Regions from separate parts of the Pandoraea oxalativorans genome, predicted to be linked through region 2. Evidence: predicted binding sites of a transcription regulator. Region 2 holds the regulator's gene; each other region holds the start of a gene.
What was found. The regulator LexA, encoded in region 2, represses DNA repair genes until DNA is damaged. The targets are predictions, from matches to a motif close to ACTGTATNNNNATACAGT.
Positions count from the first base shown of each region.

Region 1 (8,183 bases), 1.9 Mb from region 2:
GCCGTCTTGTGGAGCGCGCGCGTTCGCAGGTCGCATCGCTGATCGGTGCCGATGCGGCCGAGATCGTCTGGACGTCCGGCGCGACCGAATCGAACAATCTCGCGCTCAAGGGCTATGCAGAGTTGGGACATGCGCGCCCGCATCTGATCACCAGCGTGCTCGAACACAAGGCCATTCTCGATACGATGGCGAGTCTGGAAAAGCGCGGTGTGCCCGTCACCTATGTGAAGCCCTCGACGACCGGCGAGATCACGGCCGACATCGTGGCGGCGGCGCTGCGTCCGGATACGGGGCTGGTGTCGGTCATGCTCGTGAACAACGAACTGGGGACGCTGACCGACGTGGCGGCCATCGCGAAGGTGGTGCATGCGGCAGGCGCACTGCTCCATGTGGACGGCGCGCAGGCGCTCGGCAAGACCCCCATCGACGTGAAGGCCATGGGCATCGACATGCTGTCGATGTCGGCACACAAGGTCTATGGCCCGAAGGGCATCGGTGCTCTGTATGTGAGCAAAGACGCAATTTCGCGCATCGCGCCGCAAATGCACGGTGGCGGTCACGAGCGCGGTTTGCGCTCGGGCACGCTGGCGACGCATCAGATCGTCGGCATGGGCACGGCGTGCGAGTTGGCGATGCAAAACATGACGGTCGACACCGTTCGTATCGAAGCGCTGAGCCAGCGTCTGCTCGACGGTGTGCGGGGCCTCGATGGCGTGGTGCACAACGCCGCGAATGCTCGCCGCATTCCCCATACACTCAGCCTGACGATCCGCCACCCCGGTTTCTTCACGTTCATGCTCAACGCCAATCTCGCGGTGTCGTCCACGTCGGCGTGCAATTCGGCGTCCGGGCAACCGTCGCACGTGCTGAGCGCCATCGGTTTGGACAGCGAAGCGGCGAGGCGCACCGTGCGTCTGAGTCTTGGACGATTTACTTCCGAGGCGTCCGTCGATTTTGCGATTGCGTGCTTCGCGCGCGTGGTTTGCCAGTGCCGCGCGCTGGCGGCGTAATACCGTTGGGGGCATCGCGGTTAGCGCCTTCGGTGCCTGACGGGTTTTCCACGCTGTAGACCTCGCGACAGGCGGGGTGAGGGACGTAAGAATAGGCAGAGACGGTTGATCCAACGCAAGTCGACGAATATTCAATGCGCCGGATGCCAGGGAGTGCATTTCGCCGTCTTGTATTATGCTTTGAACGACTTGCGATATTGCTGACTCCTATTCTTTCCCTCTCCCCACCCACCTTCATGTCGGAGGTATGTATGAGCAAAGAGAAAGACCGTCCGGACACCGGCTCGACGACCGGTGCCGGTGCACCGGCGGCAAGCGACCGAAACACGCTTTCGGTCGGCGCGGATGGCCCGCTCCTGTTGCATGACGTTCATTTCCTCGAACAAATGGCGCACTTCAACCGGGAGAAGGTCCCCGAGCGCCAGCCGCACGCCAAGGGCGCAGGTGCCTTCGGCATTTTCGAAACCACGGAAGATGTGAGCCGTTACACCAAGGCGTCGCTGTTCAAGAAGGGCGCGAAGGGCGACATGCTCGCGCGTTTCTCCACGGTCGCGGGCGAAGCCGGTAGTCCCGATACCTGGCGCGACGTGCGCGGTTTCTCCCTCAAGTTCTATACCGACGAAGGCAATTACGACCTCGTTGGCAACAACACCCCGGTCTTCTTTGTCCGCGACCCGATGAAATTCCCGCACTTCATTCGCAGCCAGAAGCGTCTGCCGGACTCGGGCCTGCGCGACAACCACATGCAGTGGGATTTCTGGACGAACAATCCGGAGTCCGCGCATCAGGTGACCTACCTGATGGGCGACCGCGGTTTGCCGCGCACCTGGCGTCACATGAACGGATATGGTTCGCATACCTACATGTGGGTTAACGCCAGTGGCGAGAAATTCTGGGTCAAGTATCACTTCCACACGCAGCAGGGCATGGAGTTCTTCTCCAATGCCGAAGCCGCGACCATGTCCGGTCAGGACGCCGATTTCCACCGTCGCGATCTGTTCGACGCCATTGCGCGTGGCGACAACCCGAGCTGGATCCTGTCGGTGCAGGTGATGCCGTACGCGGACGCGAAGCAGTACCGCTTCAATCCCTTCGATCTGACGAAGACGTGGTCGCACAAGGACTATCCGCTGATCAAGGTGGGCAAGATGACGCTCAACCGCAATCCGGAGAACTTCTTCGCGCAGATCGAGCAAGCGGCGTTCTCGCCGGGCAACACCGTGCCGGGCATCGGTCTGTCGCCGGACAAGATGCTGCTCGGCCGTGCGTTCGCCTATAACGACGCGCAGCGCAATCGCATCGGCACCAACTTCCACCAACTGCCGGTGAACCGCCCGAAGGTGCCGGTGCAGACGTATATGTTCGACGGTCACATGGCTTACGAACATAGCGGTAACGCCCCGGTGTACGTGCCCAACAGCGGTGGACGTCCCTACGCCGATCAGACAGGTGCGGCCGAAGACGGCTGGGAATCCGACGGCGCCATGGTCCGCAGTGCCTACACGCTGCACAAGGACGATGACGACTTCTCGCAGCCGGGCGACCTCGTGCGTAACGTGTTCGACGAAGCGGCCCGTACGCGTCTCGTCGAAACGGTCTCCGGTGCGCTGCTCGGCGGTGTCCGCAGTCCGGTACTGGAGCGCGCGTTCGACTACTGGAAGCAGGTCGATCCGGATGTCGGCGCGCGGATCGAGCAGGCGGTGAAGGCTGGGAAGAAGTGACGCGCAGTTGGTAATGCTGTATCGATGCCGATGACGGCGAGTGACGATGCTTTGCATCGTCCTCGCTTTTTTATGTGAAAGGTTTCTCGTCGAGCTGGGTAATCCGCTTGAGGATTCGCTGTGCCGTGGGCGTCGCGCGCAACAGTTCACGAGTCTTGTCATTGAGGCGAGCAATGATGCCGTCGACGGTTGTCCCGGCTTCCCGTATCGCTCGATCAGGCTCATAGGAACCAATTAACTGGAGCCGGGACGTGGCCCTGTCGCGAAAGATGGCTTCGAAGATTTCCGGTGTCTCGAAGAGCATCCATTCAAGCGCGGGCGCTACGACCTCCACCTCGAATCGTCGCTCCGACGAATACAGAGACAGCATCTCCTCTGAATCGCCCTCCATGTCCAGTATCAGTTCCTCATGATAGGTATAGGCGTTGCGAATCAGCAGAAGTTGTAGTTCGTTCTCCCGGAGGATTGGGGCGGCATGGCAGTCGGCGAGCGTCTGACTCTTGCTCAGATAGAATATCGACGAGTCTACAACGTGTTGCGGTAGCCAGGCTTTGAGAAGCTTTGCGCCGTCCGATGATGGGCACACGATATTTCGCTTCAACATAGTCACGCTCCGTTGTGATCTTGTGAGATGCGGCAATGCGTAGCATCTTCTATGCACGCACGAAGCTTGCTTTTCAGCGCTTCGCAGAAGTCCTTTCGACGGACACAATGGTCGATGTCGTGACCGGTCCAGCACAAGATGGTTGATGGTTTGGTGAAGTTGATCAACGCAAGCGTTGATCGACTGAATTCTCCCGTGGTGAACAGACAGCCGATCAGCGCAGAAGGACGCCGCGCGAGTTGTCCTTGCAATTTCGCAATGGGACCGTATGCCAACTTCCGGCTCGCCCGACTTGCGGGCGTCGAATAGTCTTTGCATTCAATCATCGCGGCAATGTTGGCCACGTACACGACCCCGTCGATCTGTTCAACGTTCTTTGTTCCAAGAAGGTCGACGCTGTAGGGCCATCTGACTTGTGCCCCGCTCAATTCAAACCCCTTCAGCACCAGATACTCAAGCGCTTTTCCGGGGTCCCATCCGGGCGTTGAGCATTGCTGGACTTTCTGCCACAAATCGCCGATATCCTCCCACCCGTAATCCCTCACCCGTTCGACATATTCCCTGTCCGCCACCATGCTGTCCTCCGTGAATCTGAGGGCGATTCTAGGGGCGCGGGCCGGGCAGAAGTGGCAAGCGGTCGATTTATCGGAATTCGCCGATCGGGTTCGGCATTTCGTCCCAAGAAATGTCACTTATGGAGAGTGCGCGCGCTTCCTGATCGCATCGCCACTGCGGCACGCAGGTGGCACGCCTCCGGCAAAGCGCTTCGTCCTTAACGCAGGCGAGCCAGATCGGCGAGTGCGCGTTGAAACGCAGACGCGTTCTTCATCCCCTGATCTTCGTGATTGGTGTTGAAGAGCACGTGGGTGTCGTCGGCGAGCGCGGCGATCCGTTCGACACGCGCTGAAATGTCGATCAATTCACTCGCGCTGTACTCGTAGACGAAGCGACCCGATGAGGCTGTTATGCTCCCGCGGTTCCATGCAGCGGCATTGCGTCCGTGCAGACGCACGACGCACAGGTCGTCGCGCGTCGTGGCCCACACGGCGGGCACGGTGTTGTCGAACCCGGCGGGGCTGTCGACGATGGTGTGCGCCGCGCCCGTCTCGCGCAGCATGGCGAGGGTGGCCGCCTCGCGCGATGGCGTATCGAACCAGCTGCGGTGGCGAAATTCGATCGCGTGGCGCTCGCCGTCTAGTCGTCGCGCCGTCTCGAACACGAGGGCACGTCCGGCGCGGTCGTTCTTCACCCTTGGCGAGAACTGGAAGTGGATGGCCGTCAGTTGCCCGCTTTGGCGCAACGGCTCGACGCCTTCGAGATAGCGTCGCCACAACTCGTCACGCAACTCGACGGGAAGGTCGGCGGCGGCGATTTGTGCGCTGTCCGGCGATGGGCGCTGGTGTTGAGCGTCACGTGACGGTAACGCCTGCGCGATATCGGACGGCAACGCGGCGAGGGGCGTGTTGTGCCCGGTAAAGGCGCGAAACGCCTTGATGTGAAAGCGAAAGGCGGGGGGCGTGCGCTGTGTCCACCGCCAGGCGATGTCGGCGTCGGGCAATCGGTAGTAACTGCTGTCGACCTCGACTAGATCGAACTTCGATGCGTAGTGGCGCAGGCGCGCGGCCGGGGTATCGACGCCCGGTGGGTAGAACCGTCCGCACGCGATGAGCGTGGGATCGGTCCAGGACGACGTGCCGGTGCGGATTGTCATAGGGGCCGTGGGCGGGGGGCGGGCTGTCGAAGCGGGTGACAGCGAGGATTCATCCGAATTTCGCAAGGGGCTCGATGGGCGCAAAACCCATCGTTATAATGTATAAATATACAGTACTCTTTGAGCGTACCTAAACCCGATCGATGCCAGCGAGGCGCTGCGCGGCCTAGCTTGTTTGCTTGCTTTTGCCCTTGCTTTAGCCCCTATTCCTGTCGGTCATCGACCGTTTTACAGCCGTTCATTCGCCAACCCGCATGTCAGAACACCCGTCTGCCGCCGCCCGCGATCCGTGGGCCGAACTCAACGACCGTCAGCGTGAAGCCGTCGACTTCGGTGTAGGCGACGATGGCGCACCCGGCGGTCCGTTGCTCGTGATTGCCGGGGCGGGGTCCGGCAAGACGAGTACGCTCGCGCACCGGGTCGCGAATCTGATCGTGCGCGGCGCAGACCCCAACCGGATCCTGCTGCTCACCTTCTCGCGACGTGCCGCCGGGGAGATGGAGCGGCGCGTGGGGGCCGTATTGCAGAAGGTGCTGGGGTTGTCGTCGACACAACCGCCGTCGCTGCCGTGGGCAGGTACGTTCCATGCGATCGGCGCACGGTTGCTGCGCGATTTCGCGCCGCGTATCGGGCTATCGGACGCGTTCACCATCCATGACCGCAGCGACGCCGAGGACCTGCTCGGGTTGGTCCGGCACGACCTTGGTTTTTCCGCGACGCAGTCGCGTTTCCCGCTCAAAGGCACGTGTCTGTCGATTTATTCGCGCGTGGTGAACAGTCAGGCGCCGCTGGCCGAAGTGCTCGCCAGGCATTTCCCTTGGTGTGCGCAATGGGAAGCGCAACTCAAGCAGCTTTTCGGCGGTTATGTCGACGCGAAACAAGCGCAGCACGTGCTCGACTACGACGACCTGCTGCTGTATTGGGCCGAGACGATGGGCGCACCGGAACTAGCGCGCGAACTCGATGCCCGCTTCGATCATGTGCTCGTCGATGAGTATCAGGACACCAATCGCTTGCAGGCGCAGATTCTTCTCTCGATGAAACCGGACGGGCGCGGCCTGACCGTCGTGGGCGACGACGCGCAATCGATCTACGCGTTTCGCGCGGCGACGATCCGCAACATCCTCGATTTCCCGGGCCAGTTCGCCGAGTCGGCGCACGTGGTGACGCTGGAGCGCAATTACCGGTCGACGCAGCCGATTCTCGATGCGTCCAACGCTGTGATCGCCGAGTCGAACGAGCGTTATGCGAAGGCGTTGTGGACGGACCGGGCATCGGAGCGACTGCCGCAACTCGTCAATGTGAGCGACGAATCGGGGCAGGCGCGCTGGGTCGCCGATCAGGTGCTGGCGCAACGTGAGACCGGCACGCGACTCACGCAACAGGCCGTGCTGTTTCGCACGGGCAGTCACAGCGCGGCGCTGGAGCTGGAACTCACGCGTCGCAATATTCCCTTCGTGAAGTTCGGCGGGTTGAAGTTTCTCGAAGCGGCGCACGTGAAGGACATGCTGTCGATCCTGCGATGGGCGCATAACCCGGCGAGCCGGTTGTCGGGTTTTCGCGTTGCGCAGTTGGTCCCCGGTATCGGGCCTGTGAGCGCCACGCGGTTGCTCGATGCCATGGCGCAGTCCGCGACACCCGCGCAGGTGCTGGTCGAGTTCAGGCCACCGTCGGGTGCCGCGACGCAGTGGCGAGCGTTCGTCGAAGTCTTCATGACGCTGCACGACGCACGGCTGGCGTGGCCGGCGGACGTGGACCTGGCGCTGCGCTGGTACGCACCGCTGCTCACCCAACGTTTCGACGACGCCGTCGTGCGTCAGGCCGATCTCGAACAACTCGCGCGTATCGCCAACACGTACGGCTCGCGCGAGCAATTCCTGACCGAGCTGACGCTCGATCCACCCGACGCTACGAGTGCGCAATCCGGTCCGCCGCTCCTCGACGAGGATTACCTGATCCTGTCGACGATTCACAGTGCCAAGGGGCAGGAGTGGCGTTCGGTGTACGTGCTCAACGTGGTCGATGGCTGTATCCCCTCCGATATGAGCACCGGTGACGAAGAAGACATCGAGGAAGAGCGACGTCTGCTCTATGTGGCCATGACGCGTGCAAAAGAGTCGCTGCAACTCGTTGTGCCGCAGCGGTTCTACGTCCACCAGCAAACCGGACTGGGCGATCGCCACGTGTACGGCACGCGCAGCCGTTTCGTGTCCGACAAGATGCTGCCGCTGTACGACATTTTCCCGAAGCCGCGCGAGGACGATGTGCCGCGCGGGCCGGTTGGCGACGTCGCGGTGCACATCGACGTCGCAAGGAAGCTTCGCAATGCCTGGTCCTGAACGTTGTCCGGACATCGTGCTGCGCGAGGCGCGTGCGTCCGATGTCGATGCGGTGACGCACCTTCTCATGCAGACGTATCGCACGACATGGGCGCCGATGCTGCGTCCGGAGGTGGCGGCGGCATTCGCCTCCGGTGAACGCACGCGAGCCTATGTGCAGGCACATTGGCCTGAATTCGTGGTGGCTGTGCCGATTGCGTCGGATGACGATATCGTCGGCATGGTGCACGTGGTGGGCGATTTCATCGATGCCCTGCACGTGACGCCGTCGCAGCAGCGACGCGGTGTCGGTGCGTTGCTGCTCGCGCACGCGGAAGCGAAAATGCGGTCGCTTGGCCACCCGCTTGCACGACTTGAAACCGACACGTTCAACGTGCAGAGCCGCGCGTTCTATATCCGCTGCGGGTATTGCGAAGTGGCTACCTATCCCGACGAGGCGTGGGACAGCGGCTTCACCACGGTACTGCTCACGAAAGCGCTTTAGGTGCGGTCTTCTGCGTCGCGCGGTGTCGCGAAATCTTTCGTCACGTTTCCGATGTCAGGCGCGGAAATTTTCTAAAGTTGCCGTCTTCCGTGCATCAGGTATAGTCGCCGCATCGGCGGCGGAGCATTGCGCTCACGCTGCCCGAGGGATACCGCAGAAATGGGTTGTCGTGGGGTTGTCGTGGCATTGTCGTCGCGACGATGCAGATGCCGGGAGACAGGGATGCAATGGATGGTGGATCGGATGACGTTGCTGCCGACGGGGCTATTGCTCGTCGGCCTGGCGCTCGGCACGGCATTGCTTGCCGTTGTCGT
Region 1 is NZ_CP011253.3:357,786-365,968, forward strand. Features, by position in the region: partial or broken gene MB84_RS01595 (cysteine desulfurase family protein) at 1-1,007, shown strand, start outside; gene MB84_RS01600 (catalase) at 1,262-2,731, shown strand; gene MB84_RS01605 (hypothetical protein) at 2,802-3,335, opposite strand; gene MB84_RS01610 (hypothetical protein) at 3,338-3,910, opposite strand; gene MB84_RS01615 (DUF72 domain-containing protein) at 4,108-5,046, opposite strand; gene MB84_RS01620 (ATP-dependent helicase) at 5,301-7,385, shown strand; gene MB84_RS01625 (GNAT family N-acetyltransferase) at 7,372-7,869, shown strand; gene MB84_RS01630 (bestrophin-like domain) at 8,092-8,183, shown strand, end outside.
Region 1: the regulator LexA is predicted to act here: its motif matches at 5,144-5,161, upstream of MB84_RS01620 (ATP-dependent helicase).

Region 2 (8,183 bases):
GCCCGACGTCTCCGAAGTCGCCTCCCTCGGCGGCATGGTACGTCAGTACCAGGTCGTGCTCGATCCGGACAAGTTGCGCGCGTTCGGCATCTCGCAGGCCACCGTCGCCGAAGCGCTCGCGAAAGCGAATCAGGCCTCGGGCGGCTCGGTCGTCGAGATGGCGGAGTCGGAATATATGGTGCGCTCGACAGCGTATCTGCGCTCGCCGGACGACTTCCGTCGCGTGGTCATCCGTGCCGATGCCGCCGGCACACCGGTGTTGCTCGGCGACATCGCTCGCATTCAGATCGGACCGGAAGCGCGCCGGGGCGTGGCGGAGCTCAACGGACAGGGGGAAGTCGCGGGCGGTGTCGTCGTGATGCGCTCGGGCAAAAATGCGCTGGCGACCATCGAGGCCGTGAAAGCGAAACTCGCCGATCTCAAGCACTCGCTGCCGCCGGGCGTGGAACTTGTCACGACGTATGACCGCTCGCAACTCATCGAGCGCGCAGTCGACAACCTGAAAGACAAACTCATCGAAGAGTTCGTCATCGTCGGTATCGTCTGCGCCATCTTTCTGTTCCATCTGCGCAGCGCGCTGGTCGCCATTCTTTCGCTGCCGCTCGGCGTGCTCACTGCGTTTATCGTCATGCGCTATCAGGGGGTGAACGCCAACCTCATGTCGCTTGGTGGCATCGCCATTGCCATCGGGGCGATGATCGATGCCGCCATCGTCATGATCGAGAACGCGCACAAGCATTTCGAAGCGTTCGCGCATGCGCATCCGGGCGAGACGCTAAAACCATCGCGACGATGGGCACTCGTTGCCGAATCCGCCGCGGAAGTCGGCCCTGCCCTGTTCTTCTCGCTGCTGATCATTACGCTGTCGTTCATCCCTGTCTTCTCGCTCGAAGGACAGGAGGGCAAACTCTTCTCCCCGCTCGCGTTCACGAAGACGTACACGATTGCCGCCGCTGCCGGGCTGTCGGTGACACTGGTGCCGGTGCTGATGGGCTACCTCGTTCGCGGACGCATCCCGCAGGAGGCCGCCAACCCCATCAACCGGGTGCTGATGGCAATGTACCGTCCGCTGCTCGAAGCGACATTGCGCCGCCCGTGGATCACGCTCGGCGCGGCGCTCGTGGCGCTGGCGGTCACGGCGATCCCCATCTCCCGGCTCGGCGGTGAATTCATGCCGCCGCTCGACGAAGGCGATCTGCTGTACATGCCGACGGCGTTGCCGGGGATCTCGGTGCAGAAAGCGTCCGAATTGTTGCAGCAGACCGACCGGCTCATCAAGACGGTGCCCGAAGTGCAGACCGTGTTCGGAAAGTCGGGGCGCGCCGACTCAGCCACCGATCCCGCCCCGCTGGAAATGTTCGAGACGACCATCCGGTTCAAGCCGCGCAGTCAATGGCGTGCGGGCATGACGCCGCAGAAGCTGATCGACGAACTCGACAGCCGTGTGAAAGTCCCCGGGCTGTCGAATGTCTGGGTCCCCCCTATCCGCAACCGTCTGGACATGCTCTCGACCGGCATCAAAACGCCCGTGGGCGTAAAGATTTCGGGACCGGATCTTGCGGGGATCGACAAGATCGCGTCGCAAATCGAGGCGACGGTGAAGCATGCGCCGGGGGTGACGTCCGCACTCGCGGAACGACTGAACGGCGGACGTTATGTCGACGTCGATATCGACCGCCTTGCCGCTGCGCGCTATGGGCTGGCGATTGCCGACATTCAGGCCGTCGTCTCGTCCGCAGTTGGCGGCGAGAACGTCGGAGAAGTCATTGCGGGGCGCGAGCGCTTCCCGATCAACTTGCGCTATCCGCGTGAATTCCGCGACTCGGTAGAGACACTGCGCGACCTGCCGATCGTGACGGATCGCGGGGCACAGATTCGACTCGGCGACGTGGCGACACTTCGGGTCGAAGACGGGCCACCGATGATCCGCAGTGAAAACGCTCGATTGTCCGGGTACGTCTACATCGACCTGCGCAACACCGACCTGCAAACGGCTGTCGCTGGCATGCAGCGCCTCGTCGCCGAAAAAGTGGCCGTGCCGCCCGGGTATTCGATTGCATGGTCGGGGCAGTTCGAGTACCTCGAACGCGCAGCGGCCAAGTTGCGCACGGTGATCCCGATCACGCTCGCGGTCATCTTTGTGCTGCTCTTGCTGACATTCAACTCGGCCGTCGACGCGCTGATGCTGATGTCGACGATTCCCTTCGCGCTCGTTGGCGGCTTCTGGCTGATCTGGGGGCTGGGGCATGCGGTGTCGGTGGCAACCTCCGTGGGCTTCATCGCGCTGGCGGGGGTGGCGGCGGAATTCGGCGTTGTGATGCTGCTGTATCTGCGTGGTGCGCTGGACCGGCGACTGGCAAACGGCGCGACACCCGACGAAGCGCTGATCGTCGAGGCGATTCGCGAAGGCGCGGTCCTTCGCGTGCGGCCGAAAGCCATGACAGTCGCGGTCATTCTGGCCGGCCTCATCCCGATCATGATCGGCCACGGCGCAGGGTCCGAAGTCATGCAGCGTATCGCCGCCCCGATGGTCGGGGGCATGGTGACCGCCCCCCTGCTGTCCATGTTCGTCATTCCCGCCGCATGGCTGCTGTTGCAGCGGCGGCGCCTGCGGCGCGCGGTGCCACCGCTGGCGCCCCGGACAGCCGGTCTGTCAGATGCGCCGCATGCCGGCCCGTCCACAGTTGTCCCCTCTGTTGTTCCACACGGCACCGACGTGCCGTCCACTTCCTCTGGAGAAATGCAATGAAACAAGTCCTGATCGTTTCCGGTGTGCTTTTGGCTGGCTGGGGTGCTTCGGCATCGTCCGCATTCGCAGCCGGCGATTCAAGCCATATGGGCAACATGGCGATGCCGGGCAAACCGGCCGTCGACACCAGTGCCGACAGCGCGTTGACCGACGCGACGGTCAAGAGCATCGATACGTCGACCGGCATGGTGATGCTCGCGCACGGCGCGATGGCCAACATCGCCATGCCCGCCATGACGATGGCCTACAAGGCGAAGGATGCTGCCATGGCCAGGAGCGTGCATCCGGGTGACAAGGTGCGGGTGCGCGTGGAAAACGTCGGCGGCACGCTCATGATCGTTCGCATGGACAAGTAAGCGCCACGGCAGCCGCGCGACGAGCACCGGGCTTCCATGACGGGAAGCCCGGTGTTCCGGGGCGCGACGGCCCTCAAGGATTGGACGGACCGTCGTGAGACGGGCATGTCTAGCGCAAACTTCATGCAGTACATGAAGTTTTCCCTTGCGTTTTTGCAAACACTGTACAAAAATACAGCCACCTGTGCTTCCATACAGTGATGCCATGATCAAACTTACCGCCCGTCAACAGCAGGTCTATGAACTGGTTCAGCAAGCGATCGAGCGCACCGGCTTTCCGCCGACGCGCGCGGAGATTGCCGCAGAACTGGGCTTCTCCTCCGCCAACGCCGCCGAGGAGCACCTGCGGGCGCTGGCGCGCAAAGGCGTGATCGAGCTGGCCGCCGGTCAATCGCGTGGGATTCGCCTGAAGCGTCTGGACGACGCTGGCGGCACGCATCAGTTCACACTGCCGCACATGGGCCTCATGCAGTTGTCGCTGCCGCTCGTCGGCCGTGTCGCTGCAGGCAGCCCGATCCTGGCGCAGGAACATATCGAACGCAACTTCCAGTGCGATCCGAACATGTTTGCGCGTCAGCCCGATTACCTGCTGAAGGTGCGCGGAATGTCGATGCGCGACGCGGGCATTCTCGACGGCGACCTGCTTGCCGTGCAGAAGGCGGCCGACGCGCGCGAAGGTCAGATCGTCGTCGCACGCATCGGCGACGACGTGACCGTCAAGCGTTTTCACCGCGTGAAGGGCGGCGTCGAACTGATTGCCGAGAACCCCGATTTCGAAAACATCAATGTCGACGAAGGCAGCGGTGATTTCGCGCTGGAAGGGATTGCGGTCGGTCTGATTCGCAACAACGATCTATGAACGATCAATGAGCGGCCGCTGACGGTCGCTCATCGCGAACCGGGGTAGCGCGACACTGCGGCTCGCCCCACTCCCTGAAGATTTGCATTTGATTGCGCCGGGCTGGGTCCGGCGCCCGTGCCCTGCTGCGCCTACGATTCGTGAGACGAGCGCCATTCGCAGCGAGACACGTCCCTCTGACCCGCTTTGAAAGAAGGATCGCATCATGGCTCGACTCTTTGGTTTGCTGCGTACGTCTCTCGGTCAATCGCCTGTGCGCGTGTCGTCGCAAACGCGACTCTCTGCGGTGTACGGTCTCTCCGCGCTGTCCGGACCGTTTGCGTCGGCGCCTGCCATCGCCCGCTCCTATACCGTACCCACGCGCACGCGCACCACCACGCTGCCGCGCACCATTGCCGCCGCCGTCGCGTCGGCCACCCGCCGGGGTTGCCCCGCCGGGAAAGCCGTGAAGGCATTGCGCAATGTTCGGGAACAGCAGGCGCGTCGTGAGGTGCAAGACACGCAGGAAGGTCACGATGTGCGCGTTTATCGGGACAGGTCGCACATCGTGATGGTCGGCACGTTCGCCGACATCTGTCGCAAACTCGATCAGGCCGTTGGCGAACAGTTCTGCCAGGCGGCGGTTTGACGATTTGCACCGGCCCTTCAGCTCATTGGCTCGTTAGCTCGTTAGCGCGTTGCGCGAAGACGAGTTGAAGCCAGCACGGCACTCCGGTGCGTGCGGCTTATTCGCGACGACTCGCAGTCAAGCTCGCTTGCGTTGTGAAACGCACTTACCGGGGTCACTGCCCCAGCGTAAGCAACGGATGATCGGCACCGCAGCGCTCGCCGTCGAAGAATCGCGCGACGTCTTCCGGCGTCACCGCTTCGATGCTCGCGTGTTGCCAACGCGGCTTGTGGTCCTTGTCGATCACCATCGCGCGAATGCCCTCGACGCCTTCGGCCCCGGTGCGGCCGTCGAGATTGAAGACGCTGCGCATCATCAACCACTCTTCACGCAGTTCGTCCGCGAGCGACAACTTGCGGGCACGACGCACCTGCTCAAGCGCCACGCACGTCATCAACGGCGAACGCCTGGTGCGCAGCAGGTCTTCCGTCTCCTCCGCCCAGCCCGAGTATTCGCAACGTGCTTCGAGTTTGAGGCCCTTCAGAATCGCAGGCATGTCTGCCAGACCGAAGTGCTCGTCGATCACGCTGCGTAACGGCGCGAGCTTACCGGGTGCGAGACCGGCAGGTGGCAGACTTTCGCGCGCGAACGTGCGCGCCGCGTCCAGCACTGCATCGCTATCCTGCCAGTCGCCATTGGCCAGCCGGTCGCACAACTCGGGCAGCGACGCGCGCGGCACGACCACGTCCGCCAAACCGATTTCACACGCATCGACTGCGCCGAACACGATCCCTGTGGTGCCAAGGTACTCACCGAGGTGCCCCGCGAGATTCGCAAGGAAGAACCCGCCGCCGACATCCGGGAACAGACCGATGGCGGTCTCGGGCATCGCCATGCGCGTCGCCTCCGTGACGATGCGCAACGTCGCCCCTTGCGAGATGCCCATGCCACCGCCCATGACCACGCCGTCCATCAGCGCGATGTACGGCTTCGGATACGACGCGATCGTATAGTTGAGCCGATACTCGTCGGTGAAGAAATCCATGATGTCGGTGCGACCCGCGCTGATAGCCTCATGGAAGTAGCGAATGTCACCGCCCGCGCACAACCCCTTCTCGCCCTCGCCTCGCAGTACGACACCCAGCACCGTGGGATCGTCGCGCCACTGATCGAGCGCGAGAGCCATCGCACGAATCATGTCATGCGACAACGCATTGAGTGCCTTCGGGCGCGTCAGCGTGACGAAGCCGATACGGCCACGGATTTCGGTTCGAACAAAATCGGTCATGTCAGACAAGGACTCCGGAAACGTCAACGGATGGGGGGATGAAAGTTCTGGGCCAACAAAAGCAAAAAAGCCGGCGCATGGCACCGGCTTTTCTTCCAACGGACGGATCCCGCAGCGCGACGGACTTGCCATCCGTTGCACCGCGCTGCCATCGCCGGCTTTACTTCTCTTCGCGCGAGGCGCGCTTGCGCTCGTGTTCGATCAGGTGACGCTTGCGCAGGCGAATCGTCTGCGGCGTGACTTCGACCAGTTCGTCGTCGTCGATGAATTCCACGGCGTATTCGAGGCTCATCGCGATCGGCGGCACCAAGCGCACAGCTTCGTCGGTACCCGACGCACGCACGTTCGTGAGCTGCTTGCCCTTGATCGGGTTGACCACGAGGTCGTTATCGCGGCTGTGAATACCGATGATCATGCCTTCGTAGAGGGCGTCACCCGGCTTCACGAACATGCGACCACGATCCTGCAACTTCCACAGTGCGTAGGCCACGGCATCGCCGTTGTCCTGCGAGATCAACACGCCGTTACGACGCTCGCCCAGCGAACCATCCTTGACCGGTGCGTAGGCATCGAAGATGTGGCTCATCAGGCCCGTACCACGCGTCATCGACAGGAAATCGCCCTGGAAGCCAATCAGGCCACGCGCGGGAATGCGGTACTCAAGACGCGTACGGCCACGACCGTCCGACACCATGTCCAGCATTTCACCCTTGCGACGACCGATTTCCTCCATGACGCCGCCCTGGTGTTCGTCTTCCAGGTCGATGGTCAGCATTTCGTACGGCTCGTGCCTCACGCCGTCGATTTCCTTGATCACCACGCGCGGACGCGACACGGCCAGTTCATAGCCTTCGCGACGCATGTTCTCGATCAGAATCGTCAGGTGCAGTTCGCCACGGCCCGACACTTCAAAGACCGAGTCGCTGTCGGTGTCCTTCACACGCAGCGCCACGTTGTGATTGAGTTCCTTGTCCAGACGGTCGCGGATCTGACGGCTCGTCACGAACTTGCCTTCACGGCCGGCGAGCGGCGACGTGTTCACGCAGAAGTTCATCGTGAGCGTCGGCTCGTCGACGGTCAGCAGCGGCAGCGCTTCCGGCGTATCCACGTCGCAGATGGTCACGCCGATACCCACGTCTTCAATACCGTTGATCAGCACGATGTCGCCGGCTTCGGCGCCTTCGTCCGACATCACGCGCTCCAGACCCTTGAAGGTCAGCACCTGATTGATCTTGCGCTTGAGAATTTCACCGTCCGGGCCCGAACGCATCACCACTTGCTGGCCCGGCTTGACGCGGCCACGCGTGATACGGCCAATACCGATACGGCCGACGAACGTCGAGTAGTCGAGCGAGCTGATTTGCAACTGGAGCGGCGCGTCCGGATCGGCATCGCGAACCGGCACGTGTTCGAGGATCGCGTCGAACAGCGGCTTCATGGTGCCTTCGCGAACGTTCGAATCGAGGCTTGCGAAGCCGTTCAGGGCCGAAGCGTAGACGACCGGGAAGTCGAGCTGTTCGTTGGTGGCGCCGAGCTTGTCCATCAGATCGAACGTCTGGTCGATGACCCAGTCCGGACGTGCGCCCGGGCGATCGATCTTGTTGACCACGACGATCGGCTTCAGACCGAGGCCCAGGGCCTTGCGGGTCACGAAGCGCGTTTGCGGCATCGGGCCTTCGACGGCGTCGACGACCAGCAGCACGCTGTCGACCATCGAGAGCACACGCTCCACTTCACCGCCGAAGTCCGCGTGTCCCGGGGTATCGACGATGTTGATGTGCGTGCCTTCGTACTCGACGGCGCAGTTTTTGGCGAGGATCGTGATGCCGCGCTCTTTTTCGATGTCGTTCGAGTCCATCACGCGTTCAGCGACTTGCTGGTTTTCGCGGAAGGTGCCCGACTGGCGCAGCAACTGGTCGACGAGCGTGGTTTTGCCGTGGTCGACGTGCGCGATGATGGCGATATTACGGAGAGCGCGGGTCATGAAAGGGGTGCTCGAAAAAGCCTTTGAGGAATCCGCGATTCTACCACTTGCGCATGTCTCGCGTCATGGCCTTTCTGCATTGCAACAACGGCATGCACCATCGATGCACCGATTGCCTCACATTCGTCACGAAACCTACCGAGGATTCGTCTCCCTCCGCGTGCCCGCATTCTCGATGCAACGCATCCATTTAGAGCGTTCCATCTAATTTCGACCGCAATATTTGCCTAGACAACTATTGCATCGACTTGAAATTAATTAAGTAACCGCTATAATCGTGACAAGTCAACTATTGCAGCTGCACGAAAATGTCCGACCCTTCCGTCACTTTCTCCGCGAC
Region 2 is NZ_CP011253.3:2,292,652-2,300,834, reverse strand. Features, by position in the region: gene MB84_RS10385 (efflux RND transporter permease subunit) at 1-2,749, shown strand, start outside; gene MB84_RS10380 (copper-binding protein) at 2,746-3,105, shown strand; gene lexA (transcriptional repressor LexA) at 3,311-3,964, shown strand; gene MB84_RS10370 (hypothetical protein) at 4,170-4,592, shown strand; gene MB84_RS10365 (enoyl-CoA hydratase/isomerase family protein) at 4,747-5,859, opposite strand; gene typA (translational GTPase TypA) at 6,020-7,843, opposite strand; gene MB84_RS29850 (hypothetical protein) at 7,842-8,051, shown strand; gene MB84_RS10355 (MarR family winged helix-turn-helix transcriptional regulator) at 8,152-8,183, shown strand, end outside.

Region 3 (8,183 bases), 2.5 Mb from region 2:
GGAAGTTGGCCGGCTCGCCGCCGAACAGCTTGATGGTGTCCATCGTGGCCATGGCCAGACCGGCGCCGTTCACCAGGCAGCCGATGTTGCCGTCGAGCGAGATGTAGGCCAGATCGAACTTCGAGGCTTCGACTTCAGCCGGATCTTCTTCGTCCAGATCGCGGTAAGCGACGATTTCCGGATGACGATACAGGGCGTTCGAGTCGAAGTTGAACTTGGCGTCCAGTGCCGTGACGGTGCCGTTCTTGCTCACGTTCAGCGGGTTGATTTCGGCCAGCGAAGCGTCCGTTTCCCAGAAGGCCTTGTACAGACCTTGCAGGATCGTGCGCGCTTGCGGCACCGAACCTTCCGGCACGCTGATCTTCTTGGCGAAGTCGTCGGCTTGCGCGTCCGTCAGGCCAACCGACGGATCGATCACAACGTGATGGATCAGTTCCGGGTGCTTTTCGGCGACTTCTTCGATGTCCATGCCGCCTTCGCTCGAACCCATCATCACGATCTTCTGCGTGACGCGGTCAACCACCAGGCTGACGTACAGTTCGTTGTTGATGTCGGCGCCTTCTTCGATCAGCAGGCGATTGACCTTCTGACCTTCCGGACCGGTCTGGTGCGTGACCAGTTGCATGCCGAGGATCTGGCTGGCGTATTCACGCACTTGCTCGATCGTCTTGGCAACCTTCACGCCGCCGCCCTTGCCGCGACCGCCTGCGTGAATCTGGGCCTTGACCACCCAAACCGGACCGCCGAGTTCTTCGGCTGCCTTCACGGCCTCGTCCACGGAAAACGCCGGAATGCCGCGGGGCACCGCGACTCCGAATTTCCGGAGGATTTCCTTGCCTTGATACTCATGAATCTTCATGCGTGATTCCCTTCTTGCTGAGTTGGAAGTTTGGGTTCGAGCTTGCGAGTCGAGGCCTCATCGCGCACCGCTTCTGATGTGACGGGCGTCGTGGGCTCGTTCGCTCGATCGTTTGCGCGGCCGTTGAACCAGCGCGGGTAAAACCGGCGCACCGCCTCGCCATCAAACCGCAGGGCGTGACAATGTCCGAGTTGGAAAGGAGGTGCCGAATTATCGACATCCGTGGCCGCTGCCGTGTCGGGGGTATCAATCACCACGCCGGCAAACGCCTGAATCGCTGCCGTCGGCAGGACACTGCAAAGTTCTGTGAGATGGGTACAGCCCGCCGCGCCGCCGAGGCGCTCGCGAACCCCGCGCCGGAAGCCGTGCCGCAGGTTAAGACCGATCAATTGACGATATTCGGGGCCGATCTGATCGCAAATACCGGGATAAGGCACCCAATCGGAGACGGCCTCGGCGTCATGCACTTCGAAATCCTCATCGATCGTCAACCGCAGCCATAGCTCGTGGATCGGCGTACCCTCCTTGCGAAGGCCCGTTGCCAATGCAAAATCCCGATCCTTGTGATCGGTGAGTCGGGCTTCGATGTCCCATAGGCCATCCTCGCGCGAAAACGCTTCAACAGCGATCGTGCGACGGTGACGCAAGGTACGAGGGGCAGGCGCGGAGAGCGGCATGCGGAAGTGTGCAATGCATGAACGCAGAAAGATCTTGATTCTAGCATAGGCGACAGCGCCGTCTGCCGCAGCGCAGCAGAAGCCCGTCGCATAAGGCGGAATTACCCGACCCATCGGTCGGATTATCAAAATTCCGAGTGACAGGCGCGCATGGTGCGACGCCATAACGCGATAAGCGAGACGCCATGCGTCACACGAGATTCATCGTCGTGTCACGCGAGCATTCACGCGGGTTGCGTGAAGTCTCACACGGCGACCGCTTCGCCGATGAATGCGCACGCATCCATAACGAAGTGATGGCATCGGTGTCAGACGTCGTCCAAAAACTCATCCGCACCTCGCACGATTTTGCTGATAACGGTACGCGAGAAACCACGTGCTGCCAGAAAACGCATCTGCTTGGCGCGCGCTTCGGGCGTTGCCGCGACTTCGCCGAACTTCTTTTGCCAGACGGCCCGCGCGCGGGCGAGTTCGGTCTCCCGCAATTGTTCGGAGATCGCGGCGACGGTTTCGGCGTCGACCTGATGCTGCTTGAGCTCACCGACGATACGCGTCGTGCCCATACGCGAGGCGCGCCGGTTCACCACGCTTTCCGCGAACCGCTCATTCGACAGCCATCGTTCCTGCTCAAGCGCGTCGAGCACACGATCAAGCGCTTCGGGATCCTCGGCGTCCGCGTAAGGCGTGAGCTTGCGACGCAGTTCCGCCCGGCTGTATTCGCGACGTGCCAGATAGGATAGCGCGCGCCCTTTCAGACTCAGCGTCGGCTTGCGAGACCGCTTGACCGCGACGGCCTCGTCGCCCGGTGGGGGCGGCGGTGCATTCGGATCACGGGGAGGACGTCGATTGATCATGAGTTCATCGTAGCGCTGCTTTGCGCAGCAAGAATGCAAAACGGCAGCGCGACACCATAGGGCTTCGCGCTGCCGCTCCAACAACTCAGACGCCAATCAAACGATCAGGCTTCGTCTTCTGCTTCGATCTCACCGGTTTCGTTGATCGCCGTCACGCCCAGCGATGCACGTACCTTGTTCTCGATCTCGTGGGCAATTTCCGGATTTTCGCGCAGGAATTCACGCGCGTTGTCCTTGCCCTGACCGATCTTCTCGCCGTTGTAGCTGTACCAGGCGCCGGCCTTCTCGACGATCTTCGCGTTGACACCCAGATCGATGATTTCGCCTTCGCGCGAGATACCCTGACCGTAGAGAATGTCGAAAATCGCTTCGCGGAACGGCGGCGACACCTTGTTCTTGACGACCTTGACGCGGGTTTCGTTACCGACCACCTCGTCGCCCTTCTTGATCGAGCCGATACGGCGGATGTCCAGACGCACCGACGAGTAGAACTTCAGTGCATTACCGCCCGTCGTCGTTTCCGGGTTACCGAACATGACGCCGATCTTCATCCGAATCTGGTTGATGAAGATCACCGTGCAGTTCGTGCGCTTGATCGTACCGGTCAGCTTACGCAGCGCCTGCGACATCAGACGTGCCTGAAGACCCGGCAGCGAATCGCCCATCTCGCCTTCGATTTCGGCCTTCGGCACCAGTGCCGCCACCGAGTCGATGATGATGAGGTCGATCGAGCCCGAGCGCACCAGCGCATCGGCGATTTCCAGGGCCTGTTCGCCCGTGTCCGGCTGCGAGATCAGCAGTTCCGGCACCGAGACGCCCAGCTTGTTGGCGTAACCGACGTCGAGGGCGTGTTCTGCGTCGATGAACGCGCAGGTGCCGCCGATCTTCTGCATTTCCGCCACGACTTGGAGCGTGAGCGTGGTCTTACCCGACGATTCCGGGCCGTAGATTTCGATCACACGGCCGCGCGGCAGACCACCGACGCCCAGCGCGATGTCCAGACCCAGCGAGCCCGTGGAGACGACCTGGATGTCCGCTTCGACCTCGCCGTCGCCAAGACGCATGATCGAGCCCTTGCCGAATTGCTTCTCGATCTGCGCGAGGGCGGCGGCGAGCGCCTTGCCTTTCTCGGCCGACAGATTGGCAGACCCTTTCTTGCTTTCTTCCATGAATCGTCCTTTGATATGATGAGCGAGACGGCTCGAGTGAGGCGTGACTGCCGGTACTGTATAAAAAACCAGTGCTCTTTGCAAGTGCCTGTTGTCCGAAAGCGCCGAAACGACAAAAAAAGCCGCGAACCACGCGCCGCAACATCACAGGAGACACACCCGTGCCGTCAGGCATTGGTGCCTACACAAGCCTATCACGCCCATGCGAATTCTCATCGCAGAGGATGACAGCATTCTGGCCGACGCCCTGACCCGCTCGCTGCGTCAGGGAGGCTACGCCGTCGATCACGTCAAAACGGGGCTCGAAGCCGATTCCGCGCTGTCCGCCCAGACGTTCGACCTGCTGATTCTCGACCTCGGTCTACCTCGTCTTCCCGGTCACGAAGTCCTGCGCCGTCTGCGCGCCCGCAATTCCCACCTGCCCGTTCTGATCCTGACCGCGTCCGACAGCGTCGACGCCCGCGTGAAGGGCCTCGATCTCGGTGCCGACGACTACATGGCCAAGCCGTTCGCCCTCGCCGAACTCGAAGCGCGCGTGCGGGCACTGACCCGCCGCGGCGCAGGTGGCGGCTCGACGGTGATCCGCCACGGACCGCTGAGCTTCGATCAGGTCGGTCGCACCGCCTATATCAACGAGCAGATGCTCGATCTGTCCGCGCGCGAACTCGAATTGCTCGAAGTGCTGCTGCTGCGCACCGGACGGCTCGTCTCCAAGGAACAGCTCGTCGACCATCTGTGCGGATGGGGCGAGGAGGTGAGCAACAACGCCATCGAGGTGTACATGCACCGGCTGCGCAAGAAGATCGAGCCGAGCGGTGTACGCATCGCCACGATCCGCGGGCTGGGATATTGTCTGGAGAAGCCGGCAGCGGCCCCCGCCAACGCAGCATGATCGGGCTCGTCCGATGCGCCTGAGCTTTCGTCACCCCCATCGCGCCGCGCCTGCGTCGTCGGACAACGCGTCCCACGCCGATCAGGACGACCCGCGCCACCTGTCCGCAGACGTCGCCGACCCCTTCGACCCTTACGCCGATCCCTTCGTACGTCCGGGCTTCGGCGCGCCCTTGGAGCGCGAGGCCGAGCCGCCGCCGCGCTCGCTCTTCGGCGAGATCCTCGACTGGATGCTCGCGCCGTTGCTGCTGCTCTGGCCGATGAGTATTGCGGTGACGTATCTCGTCGCGAAATCGATTGCCAACGGCCCGTTCGACCGCGCGCTGGAGACCAATACTTACGTTCTCGCCCAGCAGGTTCATTCGGATCGCGGCCAGGTCACGCTCGCGCTGCCCATGCCCGCGCGCGATCTGCTGCGCGCCGACGCGACCGACAACATCTACTATCAGGTGCTCGGCGCGAAGGGCGAACTCGTGGGCGGTACGGCAGAGTTGCCGCTGCCTCATGAAGACGACCGTCCGCAACCCGGAGTGGTCCAGTTTCGCGACGAAACCGTAGGCGGCAACGACATTCGCGTTGCGTTCACTTATGTCGATCTGCCGCGCATGCAGCCACCGGGCAGCATGGCGCTGGTACAGGTCGCGGAGACGCTCGACAAACGCAGCCAGTTGGCTAACGAAATCATCAAGGGCGTGATCCTGCCGCAGTTCGTGATTCTGCCGCTGGCCATCGTGCTCGTCTGGTTCGGACTGTCGCGCGGTCTTGCGCCACTGCATGCGTTGCAGGAGCACATTCGCGCGCGCCGTCCCGACGATCTTTCGCCACTTGAAGCGCGACAGGCACCGCCGGAAATCGCGCCGCTCGTCAATTCGCTGAACGATCTGCTCGGACGCCTTGAGCAGAACATGAAACTCCAGCAACGCTTCATTGCAGACGCTGCACATCAGCTCAAGACACCGCTCGCAGGCCTGCGCATGCAAGCTGAACTGGCGTTACGTCAGACATCTCCCGACGAACTGCGCCGCTCGCTCTCGCAAATCGCGATGAGCTCCGAACAGGCCGCGCGTCTCGTCAATCAGTTGCTCGCACTTGCGCGCGCCGAAAACAGTGCGAACGACGCTGCCGCCTTCACGCCGCTCAACCTCAGTCTGCTTGCGCGCAGCGCCATGCAGGACTGGTTTCAGGCAGCCTTCGCCAAACGCATCGACCTCGGCTTCGAGGAGCCGCCGTTTCCGGTGCATCTGTCCGGGCAGCCGGTAATGTTGCGCGAGTTGCTCAACAACCTGATCGACAATGCGATCCGCTACACGCCGGCCGGCGGCAAGGTGACGGTGCGGCTGCGTCACGAGGCGTCCGACGGCTTCGTGCACCTGGAAGTCGAAGACACAGGGCCAGGCATTCCTGCGGCGGAGCGACCGCGCGTGTTCGAGCGCTTCTATCGCATTCTCGGCAGCGACAGCGACGGCAGCGGACTGGGTCTCGCGATCGTGCGCGAAATCGTGCAGATTCATCGTGGCGATGTGAGCGTGCTCGATCATGTCGATGCACAGCACCCCGAAGCAACCGGCACACTCATTCGAGTGACGTTACCGCTCGCCGAGGTGCCTATCGAAAACCCTCATGCGTGACGTAAATCCGCTAAATACGGCCAATTTTCGACCAAAGTCGAGGGTAAGTCCCTAGCCACGTAAGGTTCGAGTCAGTTTGGCGTCAGACGGCGGTAAGGTTGTCCTCCAATAATCAGTTGCAACGGCCCGGGTGCGTCCCAGGGGCGTGCTTACATTACAGGAGACAACCGCATGGCTACTACAACGGCAGCCACCACCCATGCGCCGATGACCAAAGAAGAACGCAAGGTCATCTTCGCGTCGTCGCTGGGCACGGTGTTCGAGTGGTATGACTTTTATCTGGCCGGTTCGCTGGCCGCGTTCATCAGCCGTCACTTCTTCTCCGGGATCAACCCGACGGCGGCCTTCATCTTCACACTGCTGTCGTTTGCTGCGGGCTTCGCGGTGCGTCCTTTCGGCGCCATCGTGTTCGGTCGCATCGGCGACCTCGTCGGTCGTAAATACACGTTCCTCGTCACCATCACGCTGATGGGTCTGTCGACGCTGGTCGTCGGTCTGCTGCCGGGCTATGCGTCCTGGGGCATCGCCGCGCCGGTGATCTTCATCGCCATGCGTCTGCTGCAGGGCCTGGCTCTCGGCGGCGAATACGGCGGTGCTGCCACGTACGTTGCGGAGCACGCACCGCATGGCCGTCGCGGCTTCTACACGTCGTGGATTCAGACGACCGCGACGCTGGGTCTCTTCCTCTCGCTGCTCGTGATTCTCGGCACCCGTATGGCGATGGGTGAAGAGGCGTTCGGCGACTGGGGCTGGCGCATTCCGTTCATCCTGTCGATCGTGCTGCTGCTCGTGTCGCTGTGGATTCGCCTGCAACTGAGCGAATCGCCGGCCTTCCAGCGCATGAAGGCAGAAGGTAAGGGATCGAAGGCACCGCTGAAGGAATCGTTCGGTCAGTGGAAGAACCTGAAGATCGTGATTCTGGCGCTGGTCGGCTTGACTGCGGGTCAGGCCGTCGTGTGGTACACGGGCCAGTTCTACTCGCTGTTCTTCATGACCCAGGTGCTTAAGGTCGACGGCAACACCGCGAACATCATGGTCGCGCTGGGTCTGCTGATCGGTAGCCCGTTCTTCGTGTTCTTCGGCGCACTGTCGGACAAGATCGGTCGCAAGCCGATCATCATGGCGGGCTGCCTGCTGGCTGCGCTGCTGTACCTCCCGATCTTCAAGGCGCTCACGCACTACGCCAACCCGGCGCTTGAAGCCGCCACCGCCCGTTCGCCGATCACGGTCATCGCCGATCCGAACGAATGCTCGTTCCAGTTCAACCCGGTGGGCACGTCGAAGTTCACCAGCTCGTGCGATATCGCGAAGAGCTACCTGTCGCGCGCCGGTCTGAACTATCAGAACCAAGCCGCACCCGCAGGCACGCTGGCCACGGTAAAGATTGGCGACAAGGTGATCTCGTCGGTCGACGGCAAGGCAGCGGACGCGAAGGACAAGACCAAGGCGTTCGAGACGGAGATGTCGGCCACGCTCAAGGCTGACGGCTATCCGCCGAAGGCCGACCCGGCGCAGATGAACAAACCGATGGTCGTGATCCTGCTGGCGATTCTGGTGATCTTCGTGACGATGGTGTACGGCCCGATTGCGGCGATGCTGGTGGAAATGTTCCCGACACGCATTCGCTACACGTCGATGTCGTTGCCGTATCACATCGGTAACGGCTGGTTCGGGGGCTTCCTCCCGGCCACGGCCTTCGCCATCGTGGCCGCTAAGGGCGACATCTACTCCGGCCTCTGGTACCCGATCGTGATCGCGCTCATCACCTTCGTGATCGGCATGCTCTTCATCAAGGAGACGAAGGACGTCGACATCTACGCCAACGACTGATGGGGTAACCTGTCGGACAGGCGGAAGGTAGATCTGTCTTAACGACGCCGGGGCTTTCGAGTCCCGGCGTTGTCGTTTGTGGGATGGGGTCGGCCCCGGGTCATGCGCCGCCCACGAAAGCCGCCCGAACTATTTTCATAGCCTTCGCAAAATAGCTGTTGACAGGCTATAGCCTTCCCCATATACTATTTTTCCTACGGCGAATTAGCTCAGTCGGTTAGAGCGACGGAATCATAATCCGCAGGTCCGGGGTTCGAGTCCCTGATTCGCCACCA
Region 3 is NZ_CP011253.3:4,782,515-4,790,697, forward strand. Features, by position in the region: gene sucC (ADP-forming succinate--CoA ligase subunit beta) at 1-859, opposite strand, end outside; gene MB84_RS21075 (DUF2889 domain-containing protein) at 856-1,536, opposite strand; gene recX (recombination regulator RecX) at 1,845-2,390, opposite strand; gene recA (recombinase RecA) at 2,495-3,559, opposite strand; gene MB84_RS21090 (response regulator transcription factor) at 3,762-4,451, shown strand; gene MB84_RS21095 (sensor histidine kinase) at 4,465-6,078, shown strand; gene MB84_RS21100 (MFS transporter) at 6,250-7,908, shown strand; tRNA gene MB84_RS21105 (tRNA-Met) at 8,107-8,183, shown strand.
Region 3: the regulator LexA is predicted to act here: its motif matches at 3,615-3,632, upstream of recA (recombinase RecA).